3 regions of the Propionibacterium freudenreichii subsp. freudenreichii genome follow, and region 2 is predicted to be linked to each of the others. Evidence: predicted binding sites of a transcription regulator. Region 2 holds the regulator's gene; each other region holds the start of a gene.
The links. Region 2 encodes HrcA, which represses chaperone genes, less so after heat shock. Its sites were predicted from a motif close to TTGGCACTCGNNNNNNNCGAGTGCCAA; they were not measured.

Region 1 (6,207 bases), 1.0 Mb from region 2:
GGCTCAATTCTCAGGCTTTATGCACTTGGCACTCAGCCCTTGATTCAGGCCCTTTGTTGAGTTGTGAACCACCCTGCGGCAGCTCGGACAACATTACGTGCTCCTGCAGCAGATGTCAAATGAGAGGTCCCACCCCCTCCGAACGGCCCTGGGACGATCGCTCGCGGGGGCTCCCTTCCCGCGTCCACCCCCCCTACTGGCCGCTACCTGCTGTCTGCCCCTGCCTCTGCCCCCGCATGCGGTCTGCGGGAACAGAGCCACACCAGGGTGGCCCGGGGCGCGCGGCGACCCACAAGGGCGAGCGCGCTTCTGCCCGTCCCTGCTGGCATGGGGAGTGCGCGGCCCCTACCGGCTGTGGCGTCCCCTCCCTGGGGGAAGGTGCGCTGACTCCCTGCCCGGCACGTCCCCGCGCCGGTGGAGACCAACACGGGTGTCCCAGCGTGTTCTCTCCGGACACGTTGTGGCGTTGAGTGAGGGGCGAGCCCTGAGATGGTCGTAGCTGTCGCGCCGCGCGGTGGATCCGGCGGAGCACCGACTCAGGCGGTGATGCCGTCCACAACGCGGTGGTCAGTAACGCAGGGCCTCCTATAGGAGCAGGTGCAGGTGGAAGACGGTCGCCGAGGCACGACAGCCCCCGGACGGGACGCTCCCACGGACAAGACAGGGTCCCCGGGCACAGCCGGCCCCGGACACCTCCTCGCGGGATCCCCCACAACTAGCGGACCCCGAAGGCTAGGTCCTCTGACAAGACCGGCCCACGACAAAGCGGTGGGGCCGACTCCGAAGAGCCGACCCCACCGCTTGTCGTGCACCAACCACGCGTGCACTCGTCGTTCAGGTGATGCGATGTAGCCCGCATGTCGGGGGCGAGGGCGTTGTCACCATCTGGTGGGTATCCACCATCCGTGCAACCGACCTGTCACCTGTCCATGCAGCTACCTGCACATACCGTCTATCAGTACATGCCGCCCATCTCGTCACCAGCGCCGGCCGGAGCAGCAGGCTTCGGCTCGGGCTTGATGGCGATGACTGCCTCAGTGGTGAGGAACAGTCCGGCGATCGACGAGGCATTCACCAGCGCGGAGCGGGTGACCTTGGCCGGATCGATGACGCCGGCCTTCACCAGGTCCTCGTACTCGCCGGTAGCCGCGTTCAGGCCCTCGCCGGGCTTGAGGCCCTTCACCTTCTCTGCCACGACGCCGCCCTCGAGGCCGGCATTGGTGGCAATCTGCTTCAGCGGAGCCTCGGCAGAGGTGAAGACGATCTCGGCACCGATCTGCTCGTCAGCCGTGAGGCCCTCGAGCGTGGCGGCCTTGGCCGCCTGGATCAGGGCCACGCCGCCGCCGGGAAGGATGCCCTCTTCGACGGCAGCCTTGGCGTTGCGCACGGCATCCTCGATGCGGTGCTTCAGCTCGGAGGCCTCGACCTCGGTGGCTGCGCCGACCTTGATGACGGCCACGCCGCCGGCCAGCTTCGCCAGGCGCTCCTGCAGCTTCTCGCGGTCGTAATCGGAATCAGAGTTCTCGATTTCGTTGCGGATCTGCTTGATGCGGCCCTGGATCTGGTCCTTGTCGCCAGCGCCATCGACGATGGTGGTGGCGTCCTTGCTCACGGTGATGCTGCGGGCACGCCCGAGCATTTCCACGGGCAGGGTGTCGAGCGACAGGCCCACGGTCTCGGAAACGACCTGGCCACCGGTGAGGGTGGCGATGTCGCCGAGCATGGCCTTGCGACGGTCACCGAAGGCGGGGGCCTTGACGGCGACGCTCTTGAAGGTGCCACGGATCTTGTTGACGATCAGGCCGGCCAGGGCCTCACCATCGACGTCCTCGGCGATCACCAGGAGCGCCTTGCCCGTCTGCTGCACCTTCTCAAGGATGGGCAGCAGGTCCTTCAACGAGCTGACCTTGCCGTCGACGATCAGGATGTAGGGATCGTCGAGCACGGCTTCCATGCGCTCGGTGTCGGTGACGAAGTAGGGGCTGATGTAGCCCTTGTCGAAGTTCATGCCCTCGGTGAGCTCGAGCTCCAGGCCGAAGGTGTTCGAATCCTCGACGGTGATGACGCCTTCCTTGCCGACCTTGTCCATGGCCTCGGCGATCTGCTCGCCGACGGACTCATCGCCAGCGGAGATCGACGCGGTCTGGGCGATCTGCTCGCGCGTCTCGACGTCAATGGCCATCGCGCTCAGCTGCTTGCTGATGGCCTCGGTGGCCTTCTCAATGCCACGCTTCAGCTCGATGGGGTTGGCACCGGCCGTGACATTGCGCAGGCCCTCGCGGACCATTGCCTGTGCCAGGACCGTTGCGGTGGTGGTGCCGTCGCCGGCGACGTCGTCAGTCTTCTTGGCGACCTCCTTGACCAGCTCAGCGCCGATCTTGTGGTAGGGGTCAGCAAGCTCGATCTCCTTGGCGATCGAGACGCCGTCGTTGGTGATGGTGGGGGCGCCCCACGACTTCTCCAACACGACATTGCGACCCTTGGGGCCGAGCGTCACCTTGACCGCGTCTGCGAGGGTGTTCATGCCCTCTTCAAGGCCGCGGCGGGCCTCGCTGTCGAATTCAATAAGCTTTGCCATTGTTGGTGGGAATCCTCCCGCGCCGCAGACTGCCGGCGCTTCGTATGTTGGCGAGGGCCAACGGCCCCCGGGTACTTGTCGGAGGGGAATGATGGTGCCCGCGACGGACGACCGGTTTCCGGCCTCACCCTCGATTCCCTGCGTGGCACTCAGCCACGCCGAGTGCTAACACCATTTTTAGCACTCGACCGAAGCGAGTGCAAAGGTCTGACGTGGACTTGAGCCGCCCCGACTCAACCATGGATGGCCCCGCAGGCACTTCGGGGGACGCCCGAACGTCGGGACGAGGGCCCGTTGCACCGCCGTTGCGGCGTCGACAAGGGCAATCACTGCCCCGGGGGCGCTAGGCCTTGTGCAGCCGGTGCGCCGACCGCTCCCGTTGGCGCTGCTCACGCAGGCGACGCAGTCGCTTCACCAACAGCGGATCGTGGGCCAGGGCCTCGGGACGGTCGATCAGCGAGTTCAGGATCAGGTAATAGCGCGGGGTCGACAGGTCGAAGCGTTCCCGGATCTCCTGCTCCTTGGAGACGCGTGACTTCCACCAGGTCTTCTCGAAGTCGAGGATCGCGATGTCGCGCGGCGACAACTCGGGGCCGCTCTGCGCGTCGTGTGCTACCTGGGGCATACCCGCAGTCTAACGACTCACCGCCCATGGTCTGAAAGCCTGTGGAACCGGCGACACGGCCCGCGGCGGCGGCTGGGGATATTGCCCGGCCGGGGCCTCCAACTGACATGATGGACAGCGCCGGACCGGTGAGGGGTGCGGCCATCGCGGAGCACGACATCGCCACAGAAGGCCCGAAAGCAGGACCTGGAAACGCAGGACCTGAGAGAAGGAAGAGCATGCGATCTCTGACAGGCATCGTGAAGAACTACGCCTGGGGATCACCCACAGCCATTCCAGCCATCCTCGGCACCGTGCCCGATGAGACGCCGCAGGCCGAGTACTGGCTGGGCGCGCACGACTCCGCACCTGCCAAGGTGGACGGCACCACCCTGGACCGGCTACTGGCCGATGAACCGCAGTTGTTGGGCGGCCCGGTGAATGAGCGCTTCGGCGGCAAGCTGCCCTTCCTGATGAAGATCCTCGCCGCCGCCCAGCCACTGAGCCTGCAGGCACATCCCTCCGCGGAACAGGCCGAGGCCGGATTCGCCGCCGAGGAAGCACGCGGGGTGCCGGTGGACGACCCGAAGCGCACCTTCAAGGACACCTGGCCCAAGCCGGAGGTGCTGGTGGCGCTGAGCCCCTTCGAGGCGCTGGCCGGCTTCCGTGATCCCAAGCGCACCGTGGCCCTGTTCGACGAGCTGCAGCCGCGCGAACCCCTGGAATCGTTGATCGGCCCGCTGCGCCACCGCGGCGCCGAGGCGGGCCTGGCCGAGGTGTTCCTCGAATGCCTGTGTCCCGACGACGAGCACAAGGCCATGGTGAACGGGGTGCTCGCCGCGGCGCTGCCCCATGAGCACGACAAGTCGCCGCTCGGCGACTTCGCCCGCCTGGCACTGCGCCTCGACGAGTTCTACCCCAGCGACCCGGGCATCCTCGCGGCCCTGCTGCTGAACCACTTCACGCTGAAGCCGGGGCAGGGACTGCGGGTGCAGGCCGATGTGCTGCACGCCTACGTGCAGGGCACCGGAATCGAGATCATGGCAAGCTCCGACAACGTGGTGCGGGGCGGGCTGACCCACAAGCACATTGACGTGAAGGCCCTGGTGGACCTGCTGGACTTCAGCCCGAGCACGCCGCAGATCATCACCCCGACCCCCGTCGGTGGTGGCCTGGCCCGCTACCAGACGCCCGACGAGCAGTTCGCCCTGTGGCGCGCCGAATTGTCGCCCGACCGCACGGTGACCCTGCCCGCCCAGCAGATGTCGCGCATCCTGCTGGTGATCGAGGGCCATGTTGACGTGATGGACGCCCGGGGCCAGCACAAGGCCGAACTCGTGCAGGGCCAGTCGGCCTTCTTCGACGCCGGCGAGGACGTCACCCTCAAGGGAAGTTGCCTGGCATTCCTGGCGGCCCCCGGTCTCCACGAGGCGATCTAGTCCCCCGTCGCCGGTTCGCGCCGGACGCGGCTGGCGGGCAGAATGGCCCGGCAGGCACAATGGTGCCCGCAGCCTGGGCCCTGGCACGTTGGGCCCTTGCAGATCGGGTCAACGCAGGTTGACCAACCGGCACGCCTCCGTAGCTCAGCGGCCAGAGCATTCGCCTTGTAAGCGAAGGGTCGAGGGTTCGACTCCCTCCGGGGGCTCCATGTGGACCGGCTCGTCCCGGACAGGGGAATGGGGCGCCGGATCACCCACCAGACCCGACGCCCCAAGTTTTGGACTCCCGGCTTGTCCTTGCCGTCCATCCGGCCTTCCCCGGGAGCAGTTCCCATTGTGCGCAGCGTGATTGTGGTCACCGTCAGGCGTCGCTGTGGGTTGGCTGTCATTTCGACCCCCACCGGGGCTCCTTCCGCAGGCCGATGGGCGGCCCCTCGGGGCCGGAGCCATCACGAAACCCGGTGTTATCCTGAGCGGACCGTCCGGCTATGGCAGCCGCGCATTGGGAGACTCAGTTGTTCACTCGCATCGGCAGGGCCGTGTCCCGCCACCCACTGGCCTTCGTCCTCATCTGGGCGGTGGTGCTGGGCATCACAGGAAGCCTGGCGCTCACCGGATGGGGTGGCCAGAACCTGTTCTCCCGGCTGACCAGCAGCGAGACCAATGTGCCCGACACCGACTCACAGCACGTCGCCGACACCGTGGCCGAGGCCCGGGGATCGTCGACCACGGTGACGATCGTGGTGACCGGCGTCGACGTGCGGACGCACCGGGCGCAGGCTGGCGAGTTGGTCGCCACGCTGCGCGACAAGCTCGACGTCGAGCACGTGGCCTCCGTCACCGACGCCTTCTCGGTGCTGGCCCGGGTTCCCGGGACGGATCCGGCGCTGGCACAGGCCGATCCGGCCGCAGCACGTGCCGCGGCCGAGGCGACCGCCAGGGCACAGGCCTCGGCGCAGGCGATGCTGGCCGCCGACGGGAACGGGTTCACCGAGGTGATCACGCTGGATGCGGGGCTTGACGCCAAGCAGCAATCGGCAGCCCACGAGGCACTCGATGCCGCCCTGCCCGGCTATCTCGACGGGCTGCACGAGCAATTCCCCGGGGCCGAGGCCTATCAGGTGTCGACCCGCGCCATCGGCGACTCGATCATCGACCTGGTGCAGAAGGACCTGATCCGCGGGGAGAGCGTCGGGCTACCGGTGGCCCTGGTGCTGCTGGTGATCGTCTTCGGCGGACTGCTCGCCGCAGGGCTTCCGCTGGTCGGAGCGCTCACCTCCATCGGCGTCGGCATGGGTGGCCTGTGGCTCCTCACCCATGTGATGGGCATCGATTCGTTCATCCTCAATGTGATCTCGATCATCGGCCTGGCGCTGTCGATCGACTACGGGCTATTGGTGGTGAGCCGCTACCGCGAGGAACTCGCCGAACGCCTCGACGCCGACGCGGCAGTGGCCGCCGACCGACACCGGACGCACCAGCTGGTGCGCCAGTGCGTGGCCCGGTCGATCGAGACCGCCGGACGCACGGTGTCGTTCTCGGCGCTGACCATCGCCTTCTCGATCGGCGGGCTGCTGGTGATGCGT
Region 2 (6,207 bases):
CCTGGACGGCCACCGTGTGCAGCGCCGCGGGCCTTCGGGCGATCAGCTCCCCGACGCGCACCGAGACCGAGTTCTTGGCCACCGAGTCGATGACGCCGCGCAGGCCCGCGCCGGCACCGTCGGCCACCAGGACCGACTCGCCGACGCGCATGCGCTTCACGGTCGCGGCGTGACGACCCTCCGGCCCCTCGATGAGCACCACATCGCCCGGTCCGGCACCGGCGATATCGGCCAGGAAGAGCGGGTCGGTCATCCGGTGAAGGCCTTGCGCAGCTTCTCGAAGAAGCCCTTGTCGTCGGCATGGGTCTTGGCGATGCCGTCGCCGACTTCGCCCCGCGCGTCCGCCAGTTCCTCCAACAGCTTGCGTTGTGATTCGTCGAGCTTGGTGGGCGTCTGCACCACGATGGTCACGCCGAGGTCACCACGCTGCTTGCTGTCGCGACCACGCAGTTTCGTGACGCCGCGACCCTTGATCGCAATCCGCGCCCCCGATTGGGTGCCGGCGGGAATGGCGAGTTCCACAGTGGACTTCTTGGGGTCGGCATCGGCCAGTTCGGACTCAAGGGTCTTGATGGGCACCTTGCAGCCGAGCGCCGCAGCGGTCATCGGGATGGTCAGCATCATCTCGAGGTTGTCACCGTCCCTGGTGAACACCTCGTGGGGCTGCACGTTCACCTCGACGTAGAGGTCCCCGGCCGGTCCCCCGCCGGTGCCGACCTCGGCCTGGCTGCGCAGCTGGATGCGGTTGCCGGTGCTCACCCCGGCAGGCACCTTGACGGTGATGTCGCGACGGGCCCGTACCCGACCCTCACCCGAGCACTCGGGGCAGGGATCGGTGATGACCGAGCCGTAGCCCTGACAGGTGGGGCAGGTGGCGGTGGACCGGATATCGCCGAGGAAGGAGTGCTGGATCTGGGTGATTGATCCCGAACCGTGGCACTGGGTGCAGGTCACGGGCTCCTCACCGTTGGCCGAGCCCTGGCCGTGGCAGTGGGGACAGACCACATAGGTGTCCAGCGTCAGCGGCGCCTCGGTGCCGAAGGCTGCCTGGGCGAGCGTGAGGTCGAGGCGCACGAGTTGGTCGGAGCCCTGGCGCACCCGCGAGCGTGGCCCACGCGTGGTGCCGCCGGCACCGAACATGGCCCCGAGCAGGTCACCCACGTCGAAGCCCATCTGGCCGCCGCCGTTGAATCCGCCGAACCCTCCGAAGGGGTCGAAGCCGCCGCCGGCGCCGGCACCGGCATGGGCCGGATCGCCACCACGATCGTAGATCGACTTCTTCTGCGGGTCGGAGAGCACCTCGTAGGCCTCATTGACCTGCTTGAACTTCTCCTCGGCATCAGGATCGCTGGTCACATCGGGGTGGACCTGCATGGCCTTCTTGCGATAGGCCCGCTTGATCTGCTCGGCGGAGGCATCACGTCCGATGCCCAGCACCTCGTAGTAATCACTGCTCATGAGTAGGTGAAATCAACCTTCCGCCAGGAACTGGCCGACGTAACGAGCGACGGCGCGAACCGCCGCCATGGTGGACGGATAGTCCATCCGGGTGGGACCCACAATGCCCAGATTGGCACTGGCCTCAAAGGATCCATAGCTGGAGGCCACCACCGAAGTGGTCTTCAGGGGTGCGAAGGGATTCTCCTGGCCGATGCGCACCGCCACGTCACCGGGATGATCCGCTGCCGCCTCGCCCACGAGGCGCAACAGGACCATCTGTTCCTCAAGGGCCTCGAGCACCGGCTTGACGGTGGTCTCGAACTCGGCGCCGAACCGCGTGAGGTTCGGCACTCCGCCCACGGCCACGCGCGGGGCCTCGTCGGTGGCCAACATGTCGAGCACTGACGCGACGACGCTGGATCCCAACCGCGGCAGCGGTTGCTCGGCCAGGGCATTGAGCGCCTCGATGGCGCCGGCCGGCGGCTCGCCGTCGACGGCGGCATTGACGGCGTCGCGGACGAACTGCAGGTCATCATCGCTGTGTTCGGGCACGCGGATGCTGCGCTGGTAGACGGTGCCGGCACTGTTCACCACGATGACGATGGCCATTTCGGGCGACAGGGTCACCACCTCGACGTGGCGCAACCGGGCCGCGTTCGACTCGGGGTACTGCACGATCGCCACCTGGTGGGTGATCACGGCCAGCAGTCGCACGGTGCGACGCACCACGTCCTCCAGGTCCACCGCCCCTTCCAGGAAGGTGGACACGGCGCGGCGCTCGGCCGGCGACAGGGGCTTCACCTGGGCGATGCGATCGACGAAGAGCCGGTAGCCCTTGTCCGTGGGGATCCGTCCCGCGCTCGTGTGGGGCTGGGTGAGATAGCCCTCCTCCTCCAGCGCTGCCATGTCGTTGCGCACCGTGGCCGGCGAGACGTCAAGGTGATGGCGTTCCACCAGGGCCTTGCTGCCCACGGGCTCGCGGCTGGCGACATAGTCGGTCACGATGGCTCGCAGCACATCCAATTTGCGATCGTCGATCATCGTTTCCTCTGTCGCGTGCTCTGATGGGCCCGGTCTGCGGGGGCACGACCCAACGACATGGCCCGCCCGGCCCCGAAGGCCATGTTCCACTGGCTGTCTACGTCGCTTGGCAATCCATGCCCTAGAGTGCCAGTTTACTCCTCGGCCGCCAGTGCCGGCCACGCACGCGGACGGGCCCGCCTGCCCGCGGTGGACCCGACGCGGTGGGTCCCGGAAAGTAGGCCCCGCGCGGCAGGCCGGACGCAGTGACGCGCGGCTCAGTCGCGGCGCGGCCAGCCGCTGGCCACGCGACGGCCCGTCGCCAGGTCACGACATGACAGGATCGCCATCCTGCCGCTGCCCGGTCGGTAGAGGCGTCCGTCCAGGTGCACGACGTCGCCGCCGAGCTCCTGCAGCATGAGCTGGCCGGGCAGGTGATCCCACGGCTTGGGGAAGCGGTAGACGACGAAGTCGATGGCTGCGGTGACCACATGCGGGTAGTCGATCCCGGCCGAGCCGCTGGCGGGGATCACCGGGGCGATTCGCCCCTCCTCGTCAAAGCCGCGCCAGGCCCGGAAGGTGCTGGCCCCCTGGGGCGGAACGTGGATGGGTGCCGCGCTGATCCGTTCGCCATTGCAGTAGACCCCGCCGCCCCGGGTGGCCACATAGGCCTTGCCCGCGCGCGGCTGGTAGATCCAGGCGCCGACGGTCTCCACCCCGCGCAGCTCGGCCACCATCACGGCGAAGTCCTCCGAGCCGCGCACGAAGTTGTTGGTGCCGTCCAACGGGTCCACCACGAAGCAGTGCGGCGCCACGCCGATGGCGTCCAACTGGCCGGGATCGACGAAGGACCCCTCCTCGCCGACCACCACCGCATCGCGGGCGCCGGCCCGCAACTGCTGCGACAGTGCGCGCTCGGCCTCCCGGTCGGCCACCGTCACATAGTCGCCGGGTGCCTTTGAATCGATCTCGTCCTCGTGCAGGGCACGGAAGCGAGGCTCGACGATGTCAGCACTGACCTGCTTGATGATGCCCAACACCTGATCGGTGTCCATCGTCATCACTCCTGTTCACCGCCCCCACGAGCGCTCTTGCCATGGTCGTGTGGGCAATCGGTTGCGTCCTGCGGTTGTCAGCTGTCCTGGTCGATGTGGTCCTGGGTGACGAAATCGATCAGCTTCTCGACTTCCCGGACGAAATCCATGTCGAGGTCACGATATGTGGAAACCCTGGCGAGCATGGCCTGCCAGGCCCGGCCGACGTCTGCCTGGTCGATCCTGGCGTACGGCTTGTGGCGGGGAATGCCAAGGGCGGCGAGCGTGCCCTTCTTGAAGTCCCGGTCCATCGGCACGTCGGGCCAGGCCTTGATACCCAGGACGTCGGGCCTGATCGTCTGCCACACGTCGATGAATCGGTGACCCGTGATCTTCACATAGTCGCCGTATCCGGCATGGCGCACCTGGGCGGCAACCCGGGACTCCTTCGTGTTCGCCACGAGATGGTCGATGAGGACGCCGAGGCGCCGGCCCCTGGCCGGTTCGAACTCCGCGACGATCCCCAGCAGGTCATCCATGCCGCCCATGTACTCGACCACCACGCCGACGTGGCGCAGGTCGTCACCCCAGATCTTCTCCACCAGCTCGGCATCGTGGCGTCCCTCCACATAGATGCGCGAACCCAGCGCCACATGGGGTTGCTCGTGGCTGTCGGTGCGCGAACCGGAGGGGGTGCGCAGCGATTGGCTCGCACCGCGTCGCGGCGGGATGCGCAGCGCTACGGGACGCCCCTCCACCAGGTAGCCGTATTCGCCGACGGGGAAGGTGCGTCGTCGTTGGTTGCGGTCCTCCAGCACGATCATGCCGTTCTCCCAGCCGACCACCTCGCCGCAATAGCCATCTGATCCGACCTCGACGATCAGGCCAAGGCTCAGGGGCATGTCGGTGGTGCGGGGCTTGCCGGCATGACGCCAGTCCCCCGACAGCACGTCGTGTCCGTAACGATCGTGTGCGCTCACGCGGCACAAGCCTAATGACCCCCGGTGCACCCTGTCGTCCCGCGCGCACCGGTGGGCGGGACGACCACGGCGACCCGGGATTAATCCCGCGCGCTCAGTCCAGCAGGTCGCGGGTGACCGCATCGGCAAGCAGGCGGCCCTGCAGGGTGAGGTGGACCCGGTCGCCCACCACCGTGACCAGTCCGCGCGACAGCGGCTCCGCCAGGCGCGCCCGCTCGGTGCCGGTGAGTTCGCCGACCGGCAGCCCATCGGCGATCCGCAGCTCCAGCAGCACGCGCTCCTCATGGCGGGTGGGCGCGTCGATCACCTCGAAGTCCTCGCGGGGACGGGCACCCTCGCCGAGCAGTGCCGCATAGCGCCGCGGGTGCCTGACATTCCACCAGCGCACGCCATGGACATGGCTGTGCGCCCCGGGACCGAAGCCCCACCAGTCGTCGGAACGCCAGTACGCCAGGTTGTGGCGGGCCTCGTGTCCGGGCAGCGCCCAGTTGCTGATCTCATAGTTGGCCAGGCCTGCGGTGCTGAGCATGCGTTCGGCCAGCAGGTACTCGTCGGCCTCGGCGTCCTCGTCGGGCATGGCGAGCTCGCCATGGCGGATGCGTCGCGCAAGGGCCGTGCCCTCCTCGACGATCAGGCTGTAGGCGCTCAGGTGCTCGGGTGCGACGCCCAGGGCCGCGTCCAGGGTGGCCCGCCAGCTGTCCAGCGATTCCCCGGGGGTGCCGTAGATCAGGTCCAAAGAGACATCGGGGAATCCGACCTCGTGCGCCCACCGCGCCACCTGGAGGGCCCGCCCCGGGGTGTGGTGCCGGTCCAGCCGGGCGAGCACCTGCTCATCGGCCGACTGCATGCCCAGGCTGAGCCGGTTGAACCCGGACCCCAGCAAGGTCTCCAGCCGGGCGCGGTCGAGCGTCTCGGGATTGGCCTCCGTGGTCACCTCCGCACCCGGAACAAGGCCGAAGGTGTCCCGCAGGTCGGCCAGCACCTCACCCAGCTGCGCAGGCGTGGCCATCGTCGGTGTGCCGCCGCCGAAGAAGACGGTGGACACGGCGCGCCCGGTACCCAGGGCCCGGGCCGCAGCAGCGATCTCGGCGTGTACGGCCGCCAGGTAGTCGTCCATGTTCATGCCGGCGAGCTGGCTGGGCGTGTAGGTGTTGAAGTCGCAATAGCCGCATCGCACCGCGCAGAACGGGATGTGGACGTAGACCGACAAGGGCCGTGTGGTCGGGGCGCGCAGCTCCTCGTGAGGAAACAGGTGCCCCCCGGGGAATGGTCCCGGGGCCGCCGCGTCGGACATGGCTACTTCTTCTTGGTCAGTTCGTTGTTCGTCAGGGCGGCCACGAAGGCCTCCTGGGGTACCTCCACGCGGCCCACCATCTTCATCCGCTTCTTGCCCTGCTTCTGCTTCTCGAGCAGCTTGCGCTTGCGGGAGATGTCCCCGCCGTAGCACTTGGCCAGCACGTCCTTGCGGATCGCCCTGATGGTCTCGCGGGCAATCACCCGGGCGCCGATGGCAGCCTGGACGGGCACCTCGAACTGCTGGCGCGGAATGAGCTTGCGCAGGCGGTTGGTCATCTCCACGCCGTAGCTGAACGCCTTGTCGCGGTGCACGATCGCGCTGAAGGCATCGACCGGTTCGCCGTTGAGCAGGATGTCGACCTTGACCATGTCGCTGGCCCGCTCGCCGTCCTCCTCGTAGTCCAATGAGGCATAGCCGCGCGTGCTGGACTTCAGGG
Region 3 (6,207 bases), 250 kb from region 2:
TCGCATCCTGGTGATGAAGGACCACGGCCACATCGCCCAGTACGACACCGCCGAGCGCATCCTGGCCAATCCGGCCGATGAGTTCGTGGCCGATTTCGTCGGCCAGGATTCGGCGCTCAAGCAGCTCTCCCTGCAGACGCTGGCGTCGATCCAGCTCGAGCAGGCCGCCACCGTGCACGCCGGCGACTCGGTGCACACGGCCCTGCGCGAGGCGCGTCACCAGAAGCGCGATCAGGTGGTGGTGCTCGACGAGGACGATCGTCCCGTCGACTGGCTGTGGACGACGAACCTGCGCGGCAAGGTGGTGCATGCCCGCCCGGGACGCCAGCCGATCCTGCTCACCCGCGACGTCACCCTCGACACGGTGCTCGACACCCTGGTCACCTCGATGCACGAGGGGGCCGTGGTGATCGACGACGACGGCCACCTGCTCGGCATCGCCACCTTCGACCAGATCACCCAACATGTGCGCGACATCAATGCCAGCGCCGCGCGGACCCGCGCCGAGAAGGAGAGGGTCGCCGAGGAGGCCGACGCCCGTGCCGAGGCCGCCGAGAAGGCCGCCGCGGCGCAGGCCGCCACCGGCGAGTCCGAGGGGGCCACGAAGTGAAGTTGAAGCCTGAGGGCGCCAGCCGTCAGGTCATCGGGATCCCGATCCTGGTGCTTGTCGGCTTCATCGCGTGGCTCATCTGGCGCGCCACCGCAACCCTCGACGACATCGAGGCCCGCCAGCTCGCCTGGGGCACGATCGGCGAGTTGTTCGTGCAACACATCGTGCTCACGGCGATCTGCACCGTGGTGGTGCTGGTCACCGCCATCCCGATCGGCGTGCTGCTCACCCGTCCGCGCTTCCGGCGTGCCGCCCCTGCGGTGGTTGCCGTCGCGAACGCCGGGCAGGCTGCTCCCGTGATCGGCGTCATCGTCCTGTTGGCCATGGCCATGGGCTTCGGCGTGCCCACGGCCGTCGTGGCCCTGAGCATCTACGCCTTCCTGCCGGTGCTGCAGAACACCATCACCGGACTGCAGGGCGTCGATCCGACGCTGGTGGAGGCCGGTCGCGGCATGGGAATCTCCGACTTCGGGGTGCTGTGGCGCATCGAACTGCCGCTCGCCGTCCCGGTGATCATGTCGGGTGTGCGCACCGCACTGGTGCTGCTGGTGGGCACCGCCGCCTTCGGCACCTTCATCAATGCCGGTGGCCTGGGGGCCCTGATCCAGACGGGCATCACCCTGTTCCGCTTCCGCATCCTGGTGTCGGGAGCCGTGCTGGTGGCGCTGTTGGCGCTGCTGGTGGAGTGGGCCGGCCAGGTGCTCGAACTGGCAACGCAACCGAAGGGACTGTGAGCAATGGGCAAGCACGTGCATGAATCCCGGGTTGTGGACGGCACGCCGCGGGGGCTGCGTCCCTCGCCGCGTCGGCTGATGATCCTGCTGGTGGTGGCCTGTTCGCTGATGTTCTCGTCGTGTGCTCTGGGCACCGGCGGCGGGCTGTCGGCGAAGGGCAAGCTGGCCGGTTCGCTGGCCGACATCAGCCTGCGCGACCAGAGCGTCGCAGTTGGTTCGAAGAACTTCACCGAGCAGCTGGTGCTCGGCAAGATCGCGGTGATCCTACTGAAGTCGGCCGGTGCCGATGTGAACGACCTGACCAATATCCCGGGCTCGTCGTCGGCACGCCAGGCCCTGCTCAGCGGCCAGATCGACTTCCAGTGGGAGTACACCGGCACCGGGTGGATCAGCTACCTGGGCCATTCCGATCCGATCATCGATCCCGAACAGCAGTATGTGGCGGTGCGCGACGAGGACCTGGCGAAGAACCACATGGTCTGGCTCCCCCCGGCGCCGATGAACAACACCTACGGCTTCGCGATCACCCAGAAGACCAAGGACCGGTTGGGCGTCAGCAAGCTGTCCGACCTGGCGGCGCTGCCGTCGTCCGAGCTGAGCTTCTGCGTCGAGAGCGAGCTCAACAGCCGCAATGACGGCTTCGAGCCGATGGCCGCCAAGTACGACCTGTCGCTGGGCCAGGTGCAGCGCAAGGTGCTCGACACCGGCGCCATCTATTCGGCCACCGCCGACGGGCTGTGCAACTTCGGCGAGGTGTTCACCACCGATGGGCGCATCAAGGCGCTCAACCTCACGGTGTTGGAGGACGACCGGCACTTCTTCCCGAATTACAATGTGTCGCCCGTGATGCGCCAGAAGACCTACAACAAGGCGGCCGACCAGTACCGCGAGCTGTTCGACCCGGTCTCCAAGGCCCTCACCAACGATGCGTTGCTGGCGATGAACGCCGAGGTGGACGTGCAGGGTCGCGAGCCGGCCGATGTGGCCTATGACTGGCTCATCGCCCAGGGATTCATTACCAAGCCGAAATCCTGATCACGACGGTGACGGATGGGCGCGGGAGCTTCAGCAGGGATGAGCCTCCCGCGCTCAACTATCTCTGGCACTCGGCTTGATCGAGTGCTAGGCGGGGTATAACTTGTTAGTTGGCGCTCTCCGCTGGGGAGTGCCAACCCAGGGGATGGCACCGCGACGACGTCCCACTGGTCAGGACAAGATAAACGTGTGCGCCGGCAACCCCGGCGCTGGACTAGTGAAGAAAGGGGTTTGACGTGGCAACCACGATCAAGCCGCTCGAGGACCGTGTCCTCGTAGAGCCGCTGGAAGCCGAAACCACCACCGCTTCCGGCCTGGTGATTCCCGAGACCGCCAAGGAGAAGCCGCAGGAGGGCAAGGTCCTCGCTGTGGGGCCCGGCCGCGTTGACGACAAGGGCGTCCGCGTGCCGATGGACGTCAAGGAGGGCGACGTCGTCGTCTTCTCCAAGTACGGCGGCACCGAGGTCAAGTACAACAACACCGACTACCTGCTGCTCAACGCCCGCGACATCCTCGCGGTCGTCGTCAAGTAACGCCGGGACGGGATTAGTTATATGGCTAAGGAACTTGCATTCGACGAGGAGGCACGGCGCGCCCTCGAGCGTGGCGTGGACGTCCTCGCCAATACCGTCAAGGTGACGCTTGGCCCCAAGGGCCGCTACGTCGTGCTTGACAAGAGCTGGGGCGCTCCCACCATCACCAACGATGGTGTGACCGTGGCCAAGGAGGTTGAGCTCACCGATCCCTTCGAGAACCTGGGTGCTCAGCTGGCCAAGGAAGTCGCCACCAAGACCAACGACGTGGCCGGCGATGGCACCACCACCGCCACCGTGCTGGCCCAGGCGCTCGTGCACGAGGGCCTGCGCGCCGTCGCGTCGGGCACCAACCCCGTGGGGCTGAAGCGTGGCATCGACAAGGCCGTCAAGGCCCTGGTCGATTCCCTGCACAGTGCCGCCCGTGAGGTGCAGACCACCGATGACATGGCCAATGTGGCCACCATCAGCTCCCGCGACCAGGGCATCGGCAAGATCATCGCCGACGCCTTCGACAAGGTGGGCAAGGACGGCGTCATCACCGTCGAGGAATCGCAGACCCTGGGCACCGAGCTCGAATTCACCGAGGGCATGCAGTTCGACAAGGGCTATGTGTCGCCCTACTTCGTCACCGATCAGGATCGCATGGAGGCCGTCATGGACGACCCCTACATCCTCATCAACGACGGCAAGATCTCCTCGATGAACGACCTGCTGCCGGTGCTCGAGAAGGTCATCGCGGCCAAGGGTCAGCTGGTGATCATCGCCGAGGACATCGACGGCGAGGCACTGTCCACCCTGGTGGTCAACAAGATCCGTGGCACCTTCAATGCCGTGGCCGTCAAGGCCCCGGCCTTCGGTGATCGTCGCAAGGCGATCCTCGAGGACATCGCCATCCTGACCGGTGGCCAGGTGATCTCCGAGACCGTCGGCCTCAAGCTGGCCGAGGTGAGCCTGGAGGACCTCGGGCGCGCCCGTCGCGTGGTGGTCACCAAGGACGACACCACGATCGTCGAGGGTGCCGGCAAGGACTCCGATGTGCAGGGCCGCGTCAAGCAGCTGCATGCCGAGATCGAGCGCACCGACTCCGATTGGGACCGCGAGAAGCTGTCCGAGCGGGTTGCGAAGCTCGCCGGTGGCGTCTGCGTGATCAAGGTTGGCGCAGCCACCGAGGTCGAGCTCAACGAGAAGAAGCACCGCATTGAGGACGCCGTGTCCGCCACGCGTGCCGCCATCGAGGAGGGCATCGTCGCAGGCGGCGGTGCCGCCCTGGTGCACGCAGCCGATGCGCTGTCGGATCTCGATGTGTCCGGCGACGAGAAGGTCGGCGCGCAGATCGTGCAGCGCGCGGTCGTCGAGCCGGCCCGTTGGATCGCCGAGAACGGTGGCGAGCAGGGTTATGTGATCGTGTCCCGCGTGGCCGAGATGAAGGCCAACGAGGGATTCAACGCCAAGACCGGCGAGTACGGGAACCTCATCGACCAGGGCGTCATCGACCCGGTCAAGGTCACCCGCTCCGCGCTGGCCAATGCGGCATCGATCGCCAGCCTGCTGCTCACCACCGAGACGCTCGTGGTGAACAAGCCGGAAGAGGATGACGACGCCGCCAAGTAGGCACGTCGGATCACTGCGACGTTGAGACCCTCAGGATCGCAGTGATCGCAAGGCATGGATGGGGCTCCCTGTGGGAGCCCCATTTGTGCTTGTCAGGGGCGAGCTAGAATGCGTCCATCCTCAGGTCAAACGAAAGGGCTCATTCAATGGCAGATGGACTGAACGCAGCAGGAGCTCCGGAGCCCTTCGCTCCACTTGGCCTTACCTTCGATGATGTCTTGCTTCAGCCCAGCGAGTCCGATGTGATTCCCTCCGAGGTTGACACCAGCGCACAGATCACCCGCAACATCCGTCTGAAGACGCCGCTGCTGTCGGCCGCGATGGACACCGTCACCGAGAGCCGCATGGCCATCGCGATGGCGCGCGAGGGCGGTCTGGGCATCATCCACCGCAATCTGTCGATCGACGACCAGGCGCACATGGTCGATCGGGTGAAGCGCTCCGAGGCCGGCATGGTGGTTGAGCCCATCACCATCGGCCCGGAAGCCACGCTGGCCGAGGCCGACGAACTGTGTGGCAATTTCCACATCAGCGGCGTGCCCGTGATCGACGCCGACGACAAGCTGCTCGGCATCATCACCAATCGCGATATGCGCTTCGAGACCGATCCGAAGCGCCCGGTGCGCGAGATCATGACCAAGATGCCGCTGGTCACCGGCCCGGTGGGCATCAAGCCCGACGACGCACTCAAGCTGTTGGCCACCAACAAGATCGAGAAGCTCCCCCTGGTTGACGACCAGGGCCGCCTGAAGGGCCTCATCACCCTGAAGGATTTCGTGAAGTCCGATCAATACCCGCTGGCCGCGAAGGACCCGCAGGGCCGCCTGCGGGTCGGTGCCGGCGTGGGCGTCTTCGGTGATGCCTGGGAGCGTGCGATGGCCCTGGTGGACGAGGGGGTCGACGTGATCGTCGTCGACACCGCCCACGGCCATTCGAAGGCCGAGATGGACTTCATCCGCAAGCTCAAGGCCGAGAAGGCCGCTGCGGGCGTCGACGTGATCGGTGGCAATGTGGCAACCTATGACGCCGCCAAGGCGTTGTGCGAGGCCGGTGTCGATGCCGTGAAGGTGGGCGTGGGACCGGGCTCCATCTGCACCACCCGCATCGTGGCCGGTGTGGGCGTGCCGCAGGTGACCGCGATCTACGATTCGGCCAGGGCCTGTCGCCCCTTCGGCGTGCCGGTGATCGGTGACGGCGGGCTGCAGTACTCGGGTGATATCGCCAAGGCGATCGTGGCAGGTGCCGGCACCGTGATGCTCGGTTCCCTGCTGGCCGGTTGCGACGAGAGTCCCGGAGAGCTCGTCTTCATCAACGGCAAGCAGTTCAAGCAGTACCGCGGCATGGGCTCGCTGGGCGCGATGGCCACCCGAGGACGCCACATGAGCTACTCGAAGGACCGCTACTTCCAGGCCGATGTCACCAGCAACGACAAGATCGTGCCCGAGGGCGTCGAGGGTCAGGTACCCTACCGCGGTCCGCTCAGCCAGGTGGTGTACCAGCTGATCGGTGGCCTGCACCAGTCGATGTTCTACTCGGGGGCCCGCACCATCGAGGAGCTGCAGTCGCGCGGCAAGTTCGTGCGCATCACCTCTGCCGGCCTGCGCGAGAGCCACCCGCATGACATCCAGATGACCGTTGAGGCGCCGAACTATTCGACGCACCAGTAACCCATTGAGCTGAA

Region 1: groL (chaperonin GroEL) is a predicted target of HrcA. The motif match lies at 2,756-2,782, and genes of this name have one in related genera.
Region 3: groES (co-chaperone GroES) is a predicted target of HrcA. The motif match lies at 2,444-2,470, and genes of this name have one in related genera.

The regions. Positions count from the first base shown of each region.
Region 1 is NZ_CP010341.1:1,971,535-1,977,741, forward strand. Features, by position in the region: gene groL (chaperonin GroEL) at 956-2,578, opposite strand; gene RM25_RS08660 (DUF3263 domain-containing protein) at 2,922-3,203, opposite strand; gene manA (mannose-6-phosphate isomerase, class I) at 3,422-4,621, shown strand; tRNA gene RM25_RS08670 (tRNA-Thr) at 4,755-4,830, shown strand; gene RM25_RS08675 (MMPL family transporter) at 5,110-6,207, shown strand, end outside.
Region 2 is NZ_CP010341.1:964,928-971,134, reverse strand. Features, by position in the region: gene RM25_RS04105 (16S rRNA (uracil(1498)-N(3))-methyltransferase) at 1-253, opposite strand, end outside; gene dnaJ (molecular chaperone DnaJ) at 250-1,458, opposite strand; gene hrcA (heat-inducible transcriptional repressor HrcA) at 1,471-2,481, opposite strand; gene RM25_RS04090 (inositol monophosphatase family protein) at 2,739-3,515, opposite strand; gene RM25_RS04085 (DUF3097 domain-containing protein) at 3,593-4,474, opposite strand; gene hemW (radical SAM family heme chaperone HemW) at 4,569-5,768, opposite strand; gene lepA (translation elongation factor 4) at 5,771-6,207, opposite strand, start outside.
Region 3 is NZ_CP010341.1:710,766-716,972, forward strand. Features, by position in the region: gene RM25_RS02970 (ABC transporter ATP-binding protein) at 1-610, shown strand, start outside; gene RM25_RS02975 (ABC transporter permease) at 607-1,344, shown strand; gene RM25_RS02980 (glycine betaine ABC transporter substrate-binding protein) at 1,348-2,379, shown strand; gene groES (co-chaperone GroES) at 2,616-2,912, shown strand; gene groL (chaperonin GroEL) at 2,934-4,526, shown strand; gene guaB (IMP dehydrogenase) at 4,673-6,193, shown strand.